Regions from separate parts of the Hymenobacter sp. GOD-10R genome, predicted to be linked through region 1. Evidence: riboswitches for the same ligand, from Rfam matches in the RefSeq annotation. Region 1 holds a riboswitch; each other region holds the start of a gene.
The links. A riboswitch is a leader RNA that binds a small molecule or an ion and turns the genes downstream of it on or off. The one in region 1 is predicted to bind S-adenosylmethionine.
Positions count from the first base shown of each region.

Region 2: linked by a shared signal. The riboswitch ahead of SD425_RS03095 (O-acetylhomoserine aminocarboxypropyltransferase/cysteine synthase) and the one ahead of SD425_RS11020 (cysteine synthase family protein) in region 1 are both predicted to bind S-adenosylmethionine.
Region 3: linked by a shared signal. The riboswitch ahead of SD425_RS18185 (phosphoadenylyl-sulfate reductase) and the one ahead of SD425_RS11020 (cysteine synthase family protein) in region 1 are both predicted to bind S-adenosylmethionine.
Region 4: linked by a shared signal. The riboswitch ahead of metH (methionine synthase) and the one ahead of SD425_RS11020 (cysteine synthase family protein) in region 1 are both predicted to bind S-adenosylmethionine.

Region 1 is NZ_CP141184.1:2,741,923-2,746,098, forward strand. Features, by position in the region: gene SD425_RS11015 (hypothetical protein) at 1-137, opposite strand, end outside; SAM riboswitch class I at 819-910, opposite strand; SAM riboswitch class I at 1,277-1,391, shown strand; gene SD425_RS11020 (cysteine synthase family protein) at 1,535-2,719, shown strand; gene SD425_RS11025 (hypothetical protein) at 2,896-3,219, opposite strand; gene SD425_RS11030 (hypothetical protein) at 3,468-3,944, opposite strand.
Region 2 is NZ_CP141184.1:752,260-756,435, forward strand. Features, by position in the region: gene metX (homoserine O-acetyltransferase MetX) at 1-45, opposite strand, end outside; gene SD425_RS03095 (O-acetylhomoserine aminocarboxypropyltransferase/cysteine synthase) at 276-1,655, opposite strand; gene SD425_RS03100 (hypothetical protein) at 1,874-2,005, shown strand; SAM riboswitch class I at 2,039-2,148, opposite strand; gene SD425_RS03105 (LysM peptidoglycan-binding domain-containing protein) at 2,369-2,662, opposite strand; gene SD425_RS03110 (hypothetical protein) at 2,904-3,317, shown strand; partial or broken gene SD425_RS29975 (alpha/beta hydrolase family protein) at 3,494-3,640, shown strand; gene SD425_RS03115 (alpha/beta hydrolase family protein) at 3,691-4,032, shown strand; gene SD425_RS03120 (lysylphosphatidylglycerol synthase transmembrane domain-containing protein) at 4,125-4,176, opposite strand, start outside.
Region 3 is NZ_CP141184.1:4,574,217-4,578,392, reverse strand. Features, by position in the region: gene lysA (diaminopimelate decarboxylase) at 1-1,131, opposite strand, end outside; SAM riboswitch class I at 1,314-1,404, shown strand; gene SD425_RS18185 (phosphoadenylyl-sulfate reductase) at 1,689-2,468, shown strand; gene cysD (sulfate adenylyltransferase subunit CysD) at 2,580-3,491, shown strand; gene SD425_RS18175 (sulfate adenylyltransferase subunit 1) at 3,569-4,176, shown strand, end outside.
Region 4 is NZ_CP141184.1:230,601-234,776, reverse strand. Features, by position in the region: gene SD425_RS00970 (alkene reductase) at 1-1,096, opposite strand, end outside; gene SD425_RS00965 (hypothetical protein) at 1,360-1,482, shown strand; SAM riboswitch class I at 1,764-1,873, shown strand; gene metH (methionine synthase) at 1,945-4,176, shown strand, end outside.

The sequences.
Region 1 (4,176 bases):
ACTGCCTCTGCATAAGGGAAGCTGTTAAGTGAATGAGCGACTGGGGTAGCAGTCGTGATGGTGTCGTTGGGAGCAATAAACAGCGACTCATTGGCCGCAAAAACTTCACTCAGAACCTGGTTCATGATGATTGACATAGCTTGGAAAGGGTAGGAGAGCAGCGACAAGTCACTAGCTTAGTAGCAACTTCTTGTAGCAGGAGGCATGGTAGCGCTCCGTAGTCTGCAATGCGTGAATGCGCTCAGCACAAGTAAGTTGTGCTGGGGTTTAAGTAGGCTAGACATGGCTAGCCCTAGGTCCGCTCAAGAGCGGTATCCAGCCTAGGTAAGAGGTAATCTTACGGAAGAAGGAATTTTGACTATACCAGGAAGGTAGTTGCCTAGATAATCTATAGAAAGTAGGGGTTTTGTGCTTTTCCTGTTTCTAGCTTGCCTTCTTGCGCTACTGATTGCTTGTTCACGTGTTGAATAGCTCTGTTCAAGCCACACCAAAGAAGCAAAGAGAGGCGGAATAGGATTTTTCCGCTAGTATATCGCGATGGATCTTCCACAGACAAGAACTTACCAAGCAAAAGGCATGATCGTAGCGGTCCTAACAAATCTTGTTAAGATGCAGGACGCCTCAGCAGAAAGCAGTTCTTCTGTGAGAGAATGATGGCAAAAAAGGAAAAGCGGGGGCAATCAGCCTCAACAACAACCCATACAACCAGCCATGCTCATACAGACAGCTGTTGCGGACATACCACAACAGCCACGTTGCGAAGCAACGAGCATAGAAGATTGAGTGCAGAGTTGTTGGGAGTGATCCACGGCAACTTGTTTTTATATGGTCAGGATTTGGCACCGTTCCGGGTATTCCGGGGGTTGTCGGCGTATCGTCGAGCCTGTCTCTCCACGCCTCTGTATAAAAACCATCCTTCAACGAGAAGGGATTGATTGCGCCAAAGGTAAACTAGTAAGATTGAGGATTGCAAATAATTTTTTATAAAAATGTCAACCCAATGATGAGTAGGAATACACGACAGCGTGTTCGGCACCTGCGCCATTTGCGCCATACCATACCTAAGAAACGGCTTTTCTAATTAGTAGGGTTATAGCGCTAGCTGTAACCCTACAGGTCGTTCTACGCCGAACGTGCCGTGGCGCATTCCTACAAGCTGTTCAAGATCAGGACTTAAGAAAATAACATAATCTTGGCAAAAAGCTGCTTTTTTCGACGCTAGGCCTTGCATACTGTTTTTCGCCCTCTATATTTGCGATGCGCTCCTTCACCGGAGCACTTATCAAGAAAGGCGGAGGGACAGGCCCTATGAAGCCTTAGCAACCAGTAGGAATACCAGGTGCTAAATCCTGTTCTAAGTCGGCTGTGGCCAGCTTAGGAGAAGATAAGTTATAAGATGCTCATCACGCGGTGCTGCTCTTCTGACTTATCGGAAGGGCTTTTTTTATGCTCTTGCGGTAAGCTTTCTTGATCAAGTGCATACGGGAAAAGGGAGGCGTTTGTCAAACGTGTAAACCCCTCGTATTCCGCTGCTATGTCTGTTGCTACTTGCTCTCCCCGTTCCGTATCTTCTTCGTTCCTGACTGGTGCTCGTGCTGCTCGGCGCCCAACTGCTGTACATTTCAAAGTGCCGCAAGTAGCTAGCCTAGAAAACTATGCGACTTCGCTATCGAAAAACGGCTGTTGTCTTTCGCCGGAGCTGGAAGAAAAATTCAACCACCTCTGGCACCTCGTTGGCAACACGCCTATGCTGGAGCTGCATTATCGCTACCAAGGCCAGCCGGGCCGCATTTTCGTGAAGTGCGAGCACTACAACCTGACGGGCAGCCTCAAGGACCGCATGGCTCTGTACATTCTGCAAGAGGCGTACAAAAACGGTGAAATTAAGCCCGGCGACACGATTGTGGAGGCCACCAGCGGCAACACTGGCATTGCCTTCGCCGCCATCGGCAGAGCGCTGGGCCACCCCGTACGCATCATCATGCCCGACTGGCTGAGCGCTGAGCGGGTGAACATCATCAAGAGCCTAGGTGCCGAGATTACGCTGATTAGCAAAGTGCAGGGTGGTTTCTTGGGTAGCATTGCGTTGGCCGAAGAAATTGCTGCTTCCCGCTCCGATATATTTCTTCCCCGGCAGTTTGAGAACAGCTTCAATGCGAAAGCACACGCCAAAACTACCGGCGTGGAAATCTGCGCGCAACTGAAGCGGCTAGGTCGCGTACCCGATGCGTTCATTGCTGGCGTGGGCACGGGCGGTACGGTGATGGGGGTGGGCAGCTACCTGCGCAGCCAAAATTCAAATGTGCGTATCCACCCCCTAGAGCCAGCCGAGTCGCCGACGCTAACTACCGGCTACAAAGTAGGTTCGCACCGTATTCAGGGCATTTCGGACGAGTTCATTCCCGCCATTGTGAAGCTCGCTGAACTCAACGAGGTGGTGCAGGCAAATGATGGCGATGCTATTCTAGTGGCGCAAAAGCTAGCTACCGAGCTAGGCCTAGCCGTCGGTATTTCATCAGGGGCAAACGTGATTGGTGCCATCCGGCAAGCAGCTATCCTCGGCCCCGATGCTACTGTGGTAACGCTATTGTGCGACAGCAACAAGAAGTATCTCAGCACCGATCTGCTCAAGGAAGAGCCGGTGCGCGCAGGTTACTTGGCTCCCGAACTGGAGTTCACCCACTATCAACCCATTAGCCGGCTGAGTTTTCCGGTGTAGCGGGGCTAGCTTTCGCAAGAAGCCTTCTTTTAAACGTCATGCTTTGCTCCGGCTCAGCATGACGTTCTTTTTTGCCTGATTACTGCTTAGCATCTAAATGCTTGCGTAGATAATAATGCGTTTTAGATTTCGGCAGCGTTGTAGATAAACCTAAAACTGGAGTAGAAGAACCTAGGTTATTTTACCATCAGCGTCCGCACATTGCCAGTTTTTTTGTCCACTTCGAAAGCAGCGCGGTTGGGCATGCGGCCTGCCCAGTCGGTGCGGGGTACCAGCACTTGCCATTGCGTATCGATATCGACGACACTTGCCGAATCGACCACGTAGAGGTTTGCGTTGGGTTGAGCTTTCACGTAGCGCGCTATGGCTGCACGAGCCGCGGCTTCCGTGAGCGCTGCTGTTTCCGTTGGTGCCGCCGCTTGGGCTGGCATCGTGGCTTCCGCAGGCGTCGCCGCTTGGGGCGCATCAGCGGTAACCGGTTTTGCTTGTTGACAGCTCATAAGTACAGCCACTATACCCCCTAGAAAGTAGCGCGTTGGCAACGTGTAAAAAGCTGGCGTACGCAGGGGAGAAGCTAAAAATTTCATAAAAAGGACTGGCAATGAGTCGGTTGGTGAAGTACGGCGCTATCGGCGCGGCCACAAGATACAGCTTCCGCAGTAGTCGTCTTTTCAGCAAGAGGCATGCGGAAGCTAGGATAGTTAGCCTTCTGCCTTCCACCGCAACAAAAGTCTTCAGCCGTGCCGCGCTACGCCTGCCGCAGTAATAGGCGCAACGAGAGGACGCCCAGCAACAGAATAGCCGCCGCGAAACACCCGACTACTACAGCCCACAGGCTGCGAGGCACCGTCGACTTGGGAGCCGGCCGCAGCAAAAGCAGTGGTAATACCACCGGAGCTAGGGTTTGGGGGATGGTAGCGCCCGCTAGCAACTCGCACACGCCCACCGCGCAGGCCAACAGCGTCCCGGCGCCCAGTGCAAGCTGTTGCCAGAAGGGAAGAACCGGCATCGAAAACGGTTGCCACTGGTTCGGGTCGGTGGGAGCGATACGGCGGGCTGTTTTGGGGCGGGCGCCGCGGCGGTTGAACTCACTCAGCCGTCGGTTGACGTCTTTGCGGAGCCGAATCAGGGTAAACACCGCCACCACTACCACCAGGAACGTCGAGACGGCAAAGACAATCAGCAGCGGAACCAAGTGTTCTTGCTGGCCAGGAACGGCCGCCATAAGTAGAACCGAAGAAAACGCGGGCAGACTGAGATTCATCACGTGGAAAATACGCTTTTAAGGCGTTAGTCGTATGGTGTCAAGCAAAGAGGCATTCGCGCAGAAGCAGCATGCCTACCGTAAGAACGTTGGCTGGTCGCATTCTATTCTGTAACCACTCGCGCGTAACTACGTGCGCTAATTTCCTCTTGAATACTAACACACAAGAGGTCGAATTAGTGGAAGAAGTTGG
Region 2 (4,176 bases), 2.0 Mb from region 1:
GAGCTGTAAAGGTGTAGGAAGATTAAAAAGCTGGCTCTCGGTCATTCATCACAAAAACAAAAAAGCTTTTCAATAGTCCAGGTTGAACCGAAACGCTGGCAGATTGTTAACCCACCCCTGAATTGACTTTCGCCAGCGTTGGTTCAACCTGAAACTACTGAAGGATAGCTAGGTTTGGTCCCTCTCAAAAAACCAACTTTACTACCCGCAAACGGCAGCCAAGTGGAAAGACGGGCGCGCACCTCTAAGGCAGCGCGCCCTCCTATGTCTCCTCTTTAGACTTCCAGCGGCTGCGCGTGTTCTACTTCAGGCTGCAACAGAGCGCTTTCTGACTCGTCGGGCGTAGCAGCGTTGGCTACGGCATCGAAAGCGGCCGATAAGTCAGCCTTGATGTCTTCGAAGTGCTCGATACCTACCGACAAGCGTAGGAGGGTGGGCGTTACGCCAGCAGCGTGCTGCTCTTCCTCCGATAGCTGTTGGTGCGTAGTAGCCGAAGGCTGAATGATCAGCGTCTTAGCATCACCTACATTTGCTAGGTGGCTCACCAGCTTCAAATTATCAATGAATTGCGTTGCGGTATCCTTGCTGCCTCTGATGCTGAAGGTCAATACGCCACCGGCACCTTTGGGCAGATACTTTTGCGCCATATTGTAATAAGGGCTGCTTTGCAAGCCGGCGTAGTTTACGCTTTCTACCTGTGGGTGCTGCTCCAGCCAAGTAGCAATTTTCAGGGCATTCTCCACCGTGCGCTCTACGCGGAGCGACAGGGTTTCGAGGCCAATCAGCAACTGCCAAGAGTTGAAGGGACTGATCGAAGGACCTAGGTCACGCAGACCTTCTACCCGGGCCCGAATGATAAAGGCGATGTTGCCGAAGGGGCCATTCTTGCCAAATACGTCGTTGAATACAAGGCCATGGTAGCCTTCGCTCGGCTCCGTAAACTGCGGGAATTTGCCATTACCGAAGTCGTACTTACCGCCATCCACAATCACCCCGCCGATGCTGGTACCGTGACCACCGATCCACTTAGTCGCCGATTCTACAACGATGTGCGCGCCATGCTCCAGGGGACGGAACAAATAGCCACCCGCGCCAAAGGTATTATCAACTACTAGCGGCAGGTCATGCTTTTCGGCAATAGCTGCAATCTTCTCGAAATCTGGAACGCTGAAGCTAGGGTTGCCGATGGTTTCTAGATAAATAGCCTTGGTATTCTCGTCAATTAGCGCCTCAAAGCTCTCAGGCTTATCGCCGTCAGCGAAGCGAGCCTCAACACCTAAGCGCTTGAACGCTACCTTGAACTGGTTGTAAGTACCACCGTACAGGAAAGATGTGCTCACGAAATTGTCGCCAGCTTGCAGAATGTTGTTCAGAGCAATGAACTGCGCCGCTTGACCGGAGCTTACTGCTAACGCAGCTACACCACCCTCCAGCGCGGCTATACGCTGCTCAAACACGTCTGTTGTGGGGTTCATCAGACGGGTGTAGATGTTGCCAAACTCTTTCAGGGCGAAGAGGTTAGCACCATGCTCGGCATTCTTGAATACGTACGAAGTAGTTTGATACAAGGGTACAGCACGAGCACCAGTAGTAGGATCGGGCTGCTGACCAGCGTGAAGTTGAAGGGTCTCGAAGTGGAGGTTTTGCGTTGACATGATTGAGAGAAGTATTGAAGAGGAGGTTTTTGAAGACAATTAGAAAAGTGCAACTCAGAGTGCACAAATGCCCCGCTGTGGGCTGCTCCAAAGCCAAAACAAGCGTTGGCGGAGCAGAGTGACCTAAGTAGCCGCGCGCAGAAGGCGTTAGCAGCAATACAGTTAGGGGAGAAGCGGGGGAAAGCTAGGGCGTAGCCTAGCTACAACACGCGCCACAAGTGCGCATTCGCATTCGCATGACTGCTGGGCTAGAAAGCAAAGCGCAGGAGCAGTCGGTGGCCGAAGCCAGAGCGTACAGGTTCATCGGCGAGCCGGGGCATACGTTAGCAGCGGCGGCAGATGATGGGTAGTAAGTGGTAAGCGAGGAGTTTTTCATGGTACTCAACTTATATTTCCCACTTTAATTTTGAGTGGGCAGGAATTGGCACCTTTCGATGATCGATGGTTGCCAGCGGGTCTTCGAGCCTAATCTCTCGCCGCTTCTGTATAAATCTTAAGAAAACTACTCCGTCTCTAACGGAGGAGTACCTGTTTGGTGAAGGCAAATGTACAGCTGGTTTTCAATAATGCAAGCGAACGAGAAAAAAATGTTGATTTTTTCTCGGCGATATGCTTAGTTGGAAATCAGCAGAAATAGCTTGGGTCAACAAAAAAAGACGCCGCACCAAAATGGTACGGCGTCTTTCTACCTTTTTGCGCAAAAAAGGCATGAACTAGAGTTGGGGGAGTGTAAGCACTTGGCCTACCTCGATATGATCAGGGTTAGCGCCGATGATAGCCTTGTTCGCATCATAAATCTGATGCCATTTGCTAGCGTCGCCGTAATGGTTTTTAGCAATTTTCGAGAGAGAATCGCCGCTTACAATAGTGTAAGAGGTGCCTTGAGCGGCGGTAGTCGTAGCTGGTTGAGCCGCGTTGCCGAAGAAATCTGTGGCGCCGGCTGCAGGCTTCTCAGCTGGCTGAACTGGCTTCTCTTCGCCTTTGTTCAAAAAATCAAATAGTCCCATGGTGTAGGCCGGTTTAGGGTAAGGGGAAAGGCAGCTGGACTGTAATAGAGCCAGTTATAGCCTTGTTGGGGAATATTACGCGAGCCTAGCAATTAAGTTGCTGCAAGATAAACGGCTGAGGACCATCATTAACCCTAGGCGGTCTTCATCGTATGAAGCCCATCTGCGTAGCTGTTTGCAACTGGCAGTTGCGTGTCATTTGTACCCTTTTCTCTCTCCCTAACTTTATCCCCTAATCCGCATGAAAACCATGTCATCTCCCTTGCGCTACTTAGCTAGCCTGCTGATGCTCGTATCGCTGTTTACTTTTAGCTGTAAGCAGGAAAACAAAGTAGGCGAAACCAACCTGCTCTACGGTACTGAAAGCAAAGTTTGGAAAACCGACAAGGAAACGAATGCCACTGGCGAAAAGGTGGATCAAACCAGCGCCGATAAGAAGACAGAGCTGCGTTTCTACGCCAACGGCAACTTCAACATGACCTCGCCTGCGCAGTCGATGCAAGGCAAGTACACCTTCGACCAGGCTGGTAAGAAAATCACGCTGACTCCTGATGGTGCACCGAACTCACTGGCTTTCGACGTGGTAAACCTAACCAAAGACGAAATCACGCTGAAAGCTCCTGACGGTTCGCAAATGATGCTCGAAGCCGACTAAGCTAGCGCCGCACCGCCAAATTTTGAACAACAGCAAAAAAGCCTTCTTGCAGCATGCAGGAAGGCTTTTTTGTGCTCATGGCTGTGGCTGAGCTAGCCTAGGTAATTACCGCTTCAGCTCAAACGATGCCGATTTAGGCCAGTTGAATTAAAACCTACCTAGCCCTCGACAACGGCATGAAGCGCGAAGATTCGGTGCAGGACATCGGCAAGCTGCTCGACTGGATTGCCACCCAGCCAGACCTCGACCCTAGCCGCGTGGCCGTGTATGGCGGCAGCTATGGCGGCTACATGGTGCTGGCCTGTATGACGCATTTCAACGACCGGCTCCGCGCCGGCATCGATGTCGTAGGCATTTCCAACTTCGTCACTTTTTGCAAAACACGTCGCCCTACCGCCAAGACTTGCGCCGGGCCGAGTACGGCGATGAACGCCAGCCTGCCATGCGCGCCTTCTTCGAGAAAACGGCTCCGCTCAACAACGTGCAGAAGATTACCAAGCCCATGATGATCGTGCAAGGTCACAACGACCCGCGCGTGCCCTACACCGAAGCCGAGCAGATGCTAGCTGCCCTCAAGAAAAATGGCAACGATGCTTGGTTCATGATGGCCAAAGATGAAGGCCACGGCTTCCGCAAAAAGAGCAACCGTGATTACCAATCGGCGGCTATGTCGGAATTCATTCAGCAATATGTGGTCAGCCCGCCGCTAAAGTAAGCTAGGTGCTGAGCTTCATACAAGAACGTCGTGCTACGACCAGCGCAGCACGACGTTCTTGTATGGATCAAGATGATAAGTTGTCAGAGAATTTACTCTGCTGCTGGAGTCGTTGGGCGGCTGAAAACCCGGGCTACCCAGCGG
Region 3 (4,176 bases), 1.8 Mb from region 1:
TGCTGGCGCCTTTTCGCGTAGGTTATAATGCGACGACATTACCTCGCCGTAAGCTCCCGCCGATCGCAATGCAATAAGGTCGCCGCGCTTGGTTTCGGGTAGCAGCACCTCTTGCCCAAACCGGTCGGACGACTCACAAATAGGGCCTACCACGTCGTAGGGCTGCACGGCACCTTGGCTGCTGAGATTCTGGATGTGATGGTGGCTGCCATAGAGCGCAGGACGGATCAACTCGGTCATACCGGCGTCGAGGATAGCAAACTGCGTTTGCTGGCTGCGCTTCACGAACAGCACGCGGCTGATGAGCGTACCGCACTGCGCCACTACCGCGCGACCTAGCTCCATGTGCACCTTCTGGCCGGGGCGCCGCACCAAGTGCTGCTCGAAGGTCCGGAAGTAGGTTTCGAAGTCCGGGATAGGGTTCTTGTCAGGCGTTTGATAGTCGATGCCGAGGCCGCCGCCCACGTTGAGGTGGGGGAGGGAGTAGCCTTGATCTTGCAGCCAATCTTGCAGTTCGTTCAGCTTTTGGCTGAGTTCGCCAAACACACTCAGATTCGTAATCTGTGAACCGATATGCGCGTGCAGCCCAACCAGCTCAATGTTGGGCAACGAAGGCAGCTGAGCTACCACGCTCGGCAAGTCGGATAAGCTAATGCCAAACTTGTTGGCTTCCAGACCCGTCGTGATGTAATGATGGGTGTGTGCATCCACGTTAGGGTTCACGCGCAGTGCCACGCGGGCGCGCCGGTTCTGGGCACCAGCTAGCGCATCGAGCACCACCAGCTCCTCCACCGATTCTACGTTGAAGCACCAGATATCAGCGGCTAGGGCTAGGTTCAACTCCACATCCGATTTACCTACGCCAGCAAATACCACGTCTTGAGGCGCAAAGCCGGCGTCCAGCGCGCGTTGCACTTCGCCGCCGCTCACGCAGTCGGCGCCCAAGCCGTGCTGCCGGATACGCTCCAGCACGGGCAAGTTGACGTTCGCTTTTAGGGCGTAGTGCACGTGGAAGCCGCGGGGCTTAGCGGCTTGTTGCAAAGCCGTGAGGGTTTGCTCCAGCAGGGCTAGGTCGTAGAAATAGAAAGGAGTGGAGTGGGCGTGAAGTTCCGCCGGTAGCGTGAAGGACATTCGTGAAAAACAGCGTAAAAACCGCGCGAATGTACGGCGAGAACCTAGCTAAATTATAAATCTGCCGAGCTTACTGCGTAAAAACCTGTGGTGAAGCACGCAAGCAGTGTGTATATAAGTTATGATTATTAAGAAATGGCTATTACTTTTGCGTCCATTCAATCTTTCTGACAAAAGGATTGTTTTTATACAGAGGCGTGGAGAGACAGGCTCGACGAAACGCCGACAACCCCCGGAATACCGGAACGGTGCCAAGTCCTGATCATATAAAAACAACACAGCCGTGAAATTCTTGCTGAACCCCGCCGCCCACCCCACCACCTCTGCATCCGTACAGCATGGATGTTGTGGCACGTGCATGGTTGGGCTTATGCGAGGTTAAGAAGGTTTCGCGCATCTTTTCTCCTTTTTCTTGGTTTAACACGCTGGTAATGACCACAAAGGTCTTACGCAACGTACCGCAGTAGCCACTCAACGTAGGCTGAAGTTTGCGCCGATCCGTTGGTTCTACTGCAAAATCGGAGCTAGCCCTCCCAAATCCCTGAATTCTTCTGCTTATGCAACTACCATCTGAGGACCGGGTCAACGACCTGCGCCAAGAATTAGCCGGACGTAGTGCTGTTGAAATACTCACCTACGCCGCTTCTCTTTTTCCCGATAAAGCTGTTTTCTCAACTTCTTTCGGGATTGAAGATCAGATAATTAGTCATCTGATTTTTACGAATGATCTGCCGGTGAAAGTATTTACACTTGACACCGCGCGTAACTTCCAGGAAACTTACTCGACCTGGAACAAGACCCTGCTGAAGTACGAGAAGCCAATTGAAACATACTTCCCCGATCAGCAGAGCGTACAGGAGCTGATGCTCAAAAAAGGACCTAACAGCTTCTACGAAAGCGTAGAAAACCGCAAAGAGTGCTGCTACATCCGTAAAGTAGAGCCCTTGAATCGCGCACTAGCTGGTCAGCACCTGTGGTTTACGGGTATCCGCGCCGAGCAATCGGCCAACCGCCAGGGCATGCATAATGTAGAGTGGGACGAGGCGCACCAGCTTATCAAAGTGCACCCGCTGTTCGACTGGACGTGGGACCAATGCTGGGACTATGTGCGTGAGCATGGCATTCCGGTGAACCCGCTACACAAGCAAGGTTTCGTGAGCATTGGCTGCGCGCCCTGCACCCGCGCTATTCAGCCCGGCGAAGACTTCCGCGCCGGGCGCTGGTGGTGGGAAAACCAGTCGGCGAAGGAGTGCGGCCTGCATACCCACGGCACCCACGATGGGCCGGACCCGGTGGTGGAGCCTATTACGAGCACCACGCCTGCCCCGAGCAACTAACTCCTCTTGTTAATTCAATTTGCCAAGCTAGCCTTGGTTTACCTCTCAATGTCGTCGGCCTAGCTTCCTCACAGGAGTAGGGCCGATGCACAGGTTAAAGCAACAATTTGCATGAGTACCTCTCATTTAGATTACCTCGACCGCCTAGAAGCCGAAGCAATCCACATTATGCGGGAAGTAGCCGGGCAGTTTGAGCGCCCCGCACTGCTATTTTCGGGTGGCAAAGATTCTATTGTACTAACGCGTCTGGCTGAAAAGGCTTTCCGTCCGGGGCGCTTCCCGTTTCCCTTGGTTCACGTTGACACTGGGCATAACTTCCCAGAGGTGCTGGCTTACCGCGACGAGCTAGCTGCCCGCCTGGGCGAAAAGCTCATCGTGCGCAAAGTAGAAGACACCATCAAGCAGCGCGGTCTACGCGACGCGACCGGTAAATTTCCGAGTCGCAATCCCTTGCAGACGTACACGCTGCTCGATGTAATCGAAGAGTTTGAGTTCGATGCCTGCATCGGTGGGGCTCGCCGCGATGAGGAAAAAGCGCGCGCCAAAGAACGCATCTTCTCCGTGCGCGACGAGTTCGGCCAGTGGGACCCCAAGCGGCAGCGCCCCGAGCTATGGAACATCTATAACGGCAAAATTCAGAAGGGGGAAAACGTGCGCGTATTCCCCATTTCCAACTGGACCGAGCTAGATGTGTGGCGCTACATTCAGCGCGAGAATATTGCCTTGCCGAGCATCTACTTCGGCCACGAGCGCGCCTGTGTGGTGCTGCCGAGCGGCCAGCTGCTCGGGTTAAGCGAGCACCTGCAACTAGACGAAAACGACGAAATAGTAAAGCGCCAAGTACGCTACCGCACCGTGGGTGACTCGACTTGCACGGCTGCTGTAGAGAGCGACGCTAGCACCATCGACGATATTATTGAAGACCTGCTTCTGGCGAAAGTCAGCGAGCGGGGTGCTACCCGTCTCGATGATAACATCTCGGAAGCCGGGATGGAAGATCGTAAGCGTAACGGCTATTTCTAAAAATGTGATTTAGTGACTTCGTGAGCTAGCTATCATGCTCACGGAGTCGACTACTCGCTAAATCAATAGACCACCAAATGGATTTACTTCGTTTTATTACTTGCGGCAGCGTTGACGACGGCAAAAGTACGCTCATCGGGCGCCTGCTATATGACAGTGATTCAGTGTCACTGGATATCCTAGCGGCGCTTGAAAACAAGCCAACCGTGCACGGCACCGTAGACCTAGCCCTGCTCACCGACGGTCTGCGCGCCGAGCGCGAACAAGGCATCACCATCGATGTGGCGTACAAGTACTTCACCACGCCGCGCCGTAAGTTTATCATTACCGACGCGCCCGGCCACGTGCAGTACACCCGCAACATGGTGACGGGCGCTTCAAACGCCGACCTAGCCATCGTGCTGGTCGATGCGCGCCTGGGCGTGATTGAGCAAACGCGTCGTCACTCGATGGTAGCGGCTCTACTTGGCATCCGGCACTTCGTGCTGGCCGTGAACAAGATGGATTTGGTTGGGCACAGCCAGGAAGTGTTCGATAAGATTGTAGCCGATTACGCTGAGGTTACCAAGCAGCTCCGCTTGTCTGATATAAAGGCTATTCCGATCAGCGCCCTACACGGCGACAACATTGTGGAGCGTTCGGCCTTCCTGACGTGGTACAACGGACCTAGCTTGCTGGAGTACCT
Region 4 (4,176 bases), 2.5 Mb from region 1:
CTTCCGCCAACGACGGATAGTCGATGTAGCCCTTATCATCGCCGCCGTAGAAGGTAGCTTGATCGGGGGCGTTCAGGGCCGCTCCTTGCTGGAAGCGCTCTACTAGGTCAGGGTTCGAGATGAACGGCACACCGAAGGCAATGATGTCTGCTTCGTTGTTTTCCAGAGCAGCCTCAGCAGTTTCTTGGGTGTAGCCGCCGTTCAGGATAAACGGACCGTTGAAGATTTTACGCAGCGTTGGGGCTACTTTCTCCTGGCCGGGCTGGGCCGCCATTGGGTGACCAGGCAGCGCCTCAATCACGTGCAGGTAAGCGAGGTTGAACTGGTTGAGTTGCTCCACCACGTAGCTGAACGTACCTAGACGGTCGGTGTCGTTGATGCCACCCATCACGCCCGTTGGCGACAGACGAATACCGGTGCGGTCCGCGCCGAGCACGTCCGATACGGCTTTCACCACTTCGAGGGCAAAACGGGCGCGGTTCTCTACGCTTCCGCCGTACTCGTCGGTGCGCTGGTTGGAGCCGTCTTGGATGAACTGGTCGATTAGGTAGCCGTTGGCGCCGTGGATTTCAGCACCATCAAAACCAGCTTTCTTGGCATTTTCAGCAGCTTTGCGGAAGTCTTCCACAACGGCTTTCACTTCTTGTGTTTCCAGCGCGCGCGGAGTCGGAATTTCTTCTTGGCCGTTGAGCGTGAAGGCTTTTACGCCTGTTGGCTGCACAGCTGAAGGGGCTACGGGTAGCTCGCCATTGTGGAAGAATGGGTGCGAAATGCGGCCCACGTGCCACAGCTGAATGAAGATACGACCACCAGCAGCGTGCACGGCATCGGTTACTTTCTTCCAGCCAGCTACTTGCTCCTCCGAGTAGATGCCCGGCGTGAAGATGTAGCCCACTGCCTGCTGCGAAACCTGCGAGCCTTCGGTAATGATCAGGCCGGCTGAGGCGCGCTGCTCGTAGTATTTTACCGTCGAGTCGGTGGGTACGTTGCCTTCGTTGTTAGCGCGGCTCCGCGTCATGGGGGCCATGGCAAAGCGGTTGGGCAACGTAAGAGCGCCCATCGTGAAGGGCGTGAAAAGCTTGGTTGATTGTGTCATACAGTGTAGTGGAAGCAGATGCGTCAGTTAATCACTGCTTTCTGACTGCCAAGAACCATGTAGCTACACGAATGTTTTAAATAATTTTTGGCCTCCATCATCGCTAGTCTGCACGCAGGTGGGCTAGGTGACTCCCTTAAAAGCGGTGAGCCTATAAAAGGTTGGCTTTTTACGTGAAAGTTGAACAGTGAGCTCAACAAACCGTAAGCCTTCTTCAGTCACTAAGCGTACCTCACTCACCCACTTACTAATTCCTACCGATCATGGCTGAGAAAAAAGCATCCGCCTCGAAGAAAGAAAAAGATCCGTGCTGGAAAGGTTATGAACAAGAAGGCACCAAGAAGAAGGAAGGCAAAACCGTCCCTAATTGTGTCAAAAAGGACTAGACAGCCTAAAAAGCTAGCTTACCCTTTTACCTTGTTAGGGAGCCCCGCTACGGTTGTGTTGTTCAACGCAACCGTAGCGGGGCTCTCTGCTGTGCAGTTGCATGCGTAATAAAGTCCTTGCTGTGCCAAGACGACATGGAGCCTGGACATTGCAGCTAACGTTAAAATAACGCAGTAGAGCGCTGGTAAAAACACCCGCTACGGCTTACTTGGATGCAGCACTAAGCTCCTGTTTCATGCTGCATTTACTTTTCCACACTTCTAACGTATCTTTGCCTTGATACTTATCCAGAAAGACTGAGGGACTGGGCCCTGCGACGTCTTGGCAACCTGAGTGAAACAAGGTGCCAACTCCCATTCGGCAAAAAAAATGGACCGAAGAAGATAAGTACGGAACCTGCACCCGCAGTTTTCTCTTTCTGGATAGGCTCGACCAGTACGCCGACTTTCAGAAGGAGAACCATGAAAATAGCCTGTCCCGACTCCCCGCTTTACGACATCCTCCAACAGCGCATCCTCGTGCTCGACGGCGCGATGGGTACTATGATTCAGCGCTATCCGCTGACGGAGGAAGATTTTCGGGGCACCCGCTTCGCGGATCATCCCAAGCCGCTACGCGGTAACAACGACCTACTAAGCCTCACCCAGCCCGACATTATCCGCAGTATTCACGCAGAATACTTTGCGGCCGGCGCCGATATGGTGGAGACGAACACATTCAGTGGCACGACCATCGCTCAGGCTGACTATGCACTGGAACACGTTGTGTATGAGCTTAATTATGAGTCGGCTCGCTTGGCTCGTGATGCCGCCGACGAGTACACCGCTAAGAACCCAAGTAAACCTAGGTTCGTGGCTGGTGCTATTGGCCCAACGAACCGTACGGCTTCTCTCTCGCCCGACGTAAACCGGCCTGGTTTCCGCGCCATCACCTTCGATGAGCTAGCCACTGCTTACCACGAGCAAGTGCGCGGCCTGATTGATGGCGGCGTCGATGCCTTGCTGATCGAGACGATCTTCGATACGCTCAACGCCAAGGCGGCACTGTTTGCGGTGCAGAAGTTCTTCGATGAAGGCGGCCGTGTAGTGCCCATCATGATTTCCGGTACTATCACGGATGCCTCCGGTCGTACACTCTCGGGTCAGACGGTAGAGGCTTTCTGGAACTCTATCAGCCACTTACCGCTGCTGAGTGTGGGCCTAAACTGTGCCCTAGGTGCCGCCCAGCTTAAGCAGTATGTACAGGAGCTCAGTCGCATTTCGGACGTGCACATTTCGGCTTACCCAAATGCTGGTCTGCCAAACGCTTTTGGCGGCTACGACGAATCTGCGCAGGAATTTGCCGACGTGGTGGAGAACTACTTACAAGATGGCATTATAACCGTCATTGGGGGCTGCTGCGGCACTACGCCTCAGCACATCGGCGAGCTAGCCCGCCTAGTAGATCAGTACAAACCTAGGCCGCTGCCCGAAATACCCGCGGTTACGCGCCTGAGCGGTTTGGAGCCCTTCGGGTTTGATGATAACAGCCTGTTTGTGAACGTAGGCGAACGGTGCAACGTAACCGGCTCGCGCGCTTTCGCCCGCCTTATCCGCACAGGTGCTTACGAAGAAGCTCTGGCTGTAGCGCGCGCCCAAGTGGAAGGCGGCGCACAGGTTATTGATGTTAACATGGACGAAGGCATGCTTGATTCGGAGCAGGCCATGACGACCTTCCTCAACCTGATTGCCTCCGAGCCCGATATTGCCCGCGTGCCCCTCATGATCGACTCCTCGAAGTGGAGCGTACTGGAAGCTGGCTTAAAGTGCGTGCAAGGCAAGAGCATCGTAAACTCGATTTCGCTCAAAGAAGGCGAAGAGATGTTCAAGGAGCGGGCCCGCACTGTGCGCCAATACGGTGCTGCCGTGGTAGTAATGGCCTTCGACGAAGACGGTCAGGCGGACAGCTACGAGCGCCGCATCGAAATCTGTAAGCGTAGCTATGACATCTTGGTGAACGAGGTCGGCTTCCCAGCCACCGACATCATCTTCGACCCCAACATCTTGACCGTTGGCACTGGCATTGAAGAGCACCGCAACTATGCGGTTGACTTCATTAATGCCGTACGCTGGATCAAGGAGAACCTGCCCGGTGCCCGCACCAGCGGTGGCGTGAGCAACGTCAGCTTCTCGTATCGCGGCAACGACGTTGTGCGGGAGGCCATGCACTCAGCTTTCCTGTACCACGCCATCCGCGCTGGTCTCGACATGGGCATTGTAAACCCCAGTCAGCTAGCTGTGTACGATGACGTACCGAAGGACTTGCTGGAGCTTTGCGAAGACGTGCTGCTCAACCGCCGCGACGATGCCACCGAGCGCCTCGTGAACTTTGCCGATACCGTTAAGCAGAAGGATAAAGCCGTCGTTGTAGCTGACGAATGGCGCAGCCTACCCGTAGCCGAGCGCTTGAAGCACGCGCTGGTGAAAGGCATTACCGAATTCATCGACGAAGACACAGAAGAGGTACGCCAGCAGGTTGGCCGCCCCCTCGACGTGATTGAAGGACCGCTAATGGCCGGCATGAACGTGGTCGGCGACTTGTTTGGCGCGGGCAAGATGTTCCTGCCGCAAGTCGTAAAGTCAGCGCGGGTGATGAAGAAAGCCGTGGCTTATCTAGAACCGTATCTGCAAGCCGAAAAAGAAGGCACGGAGCGC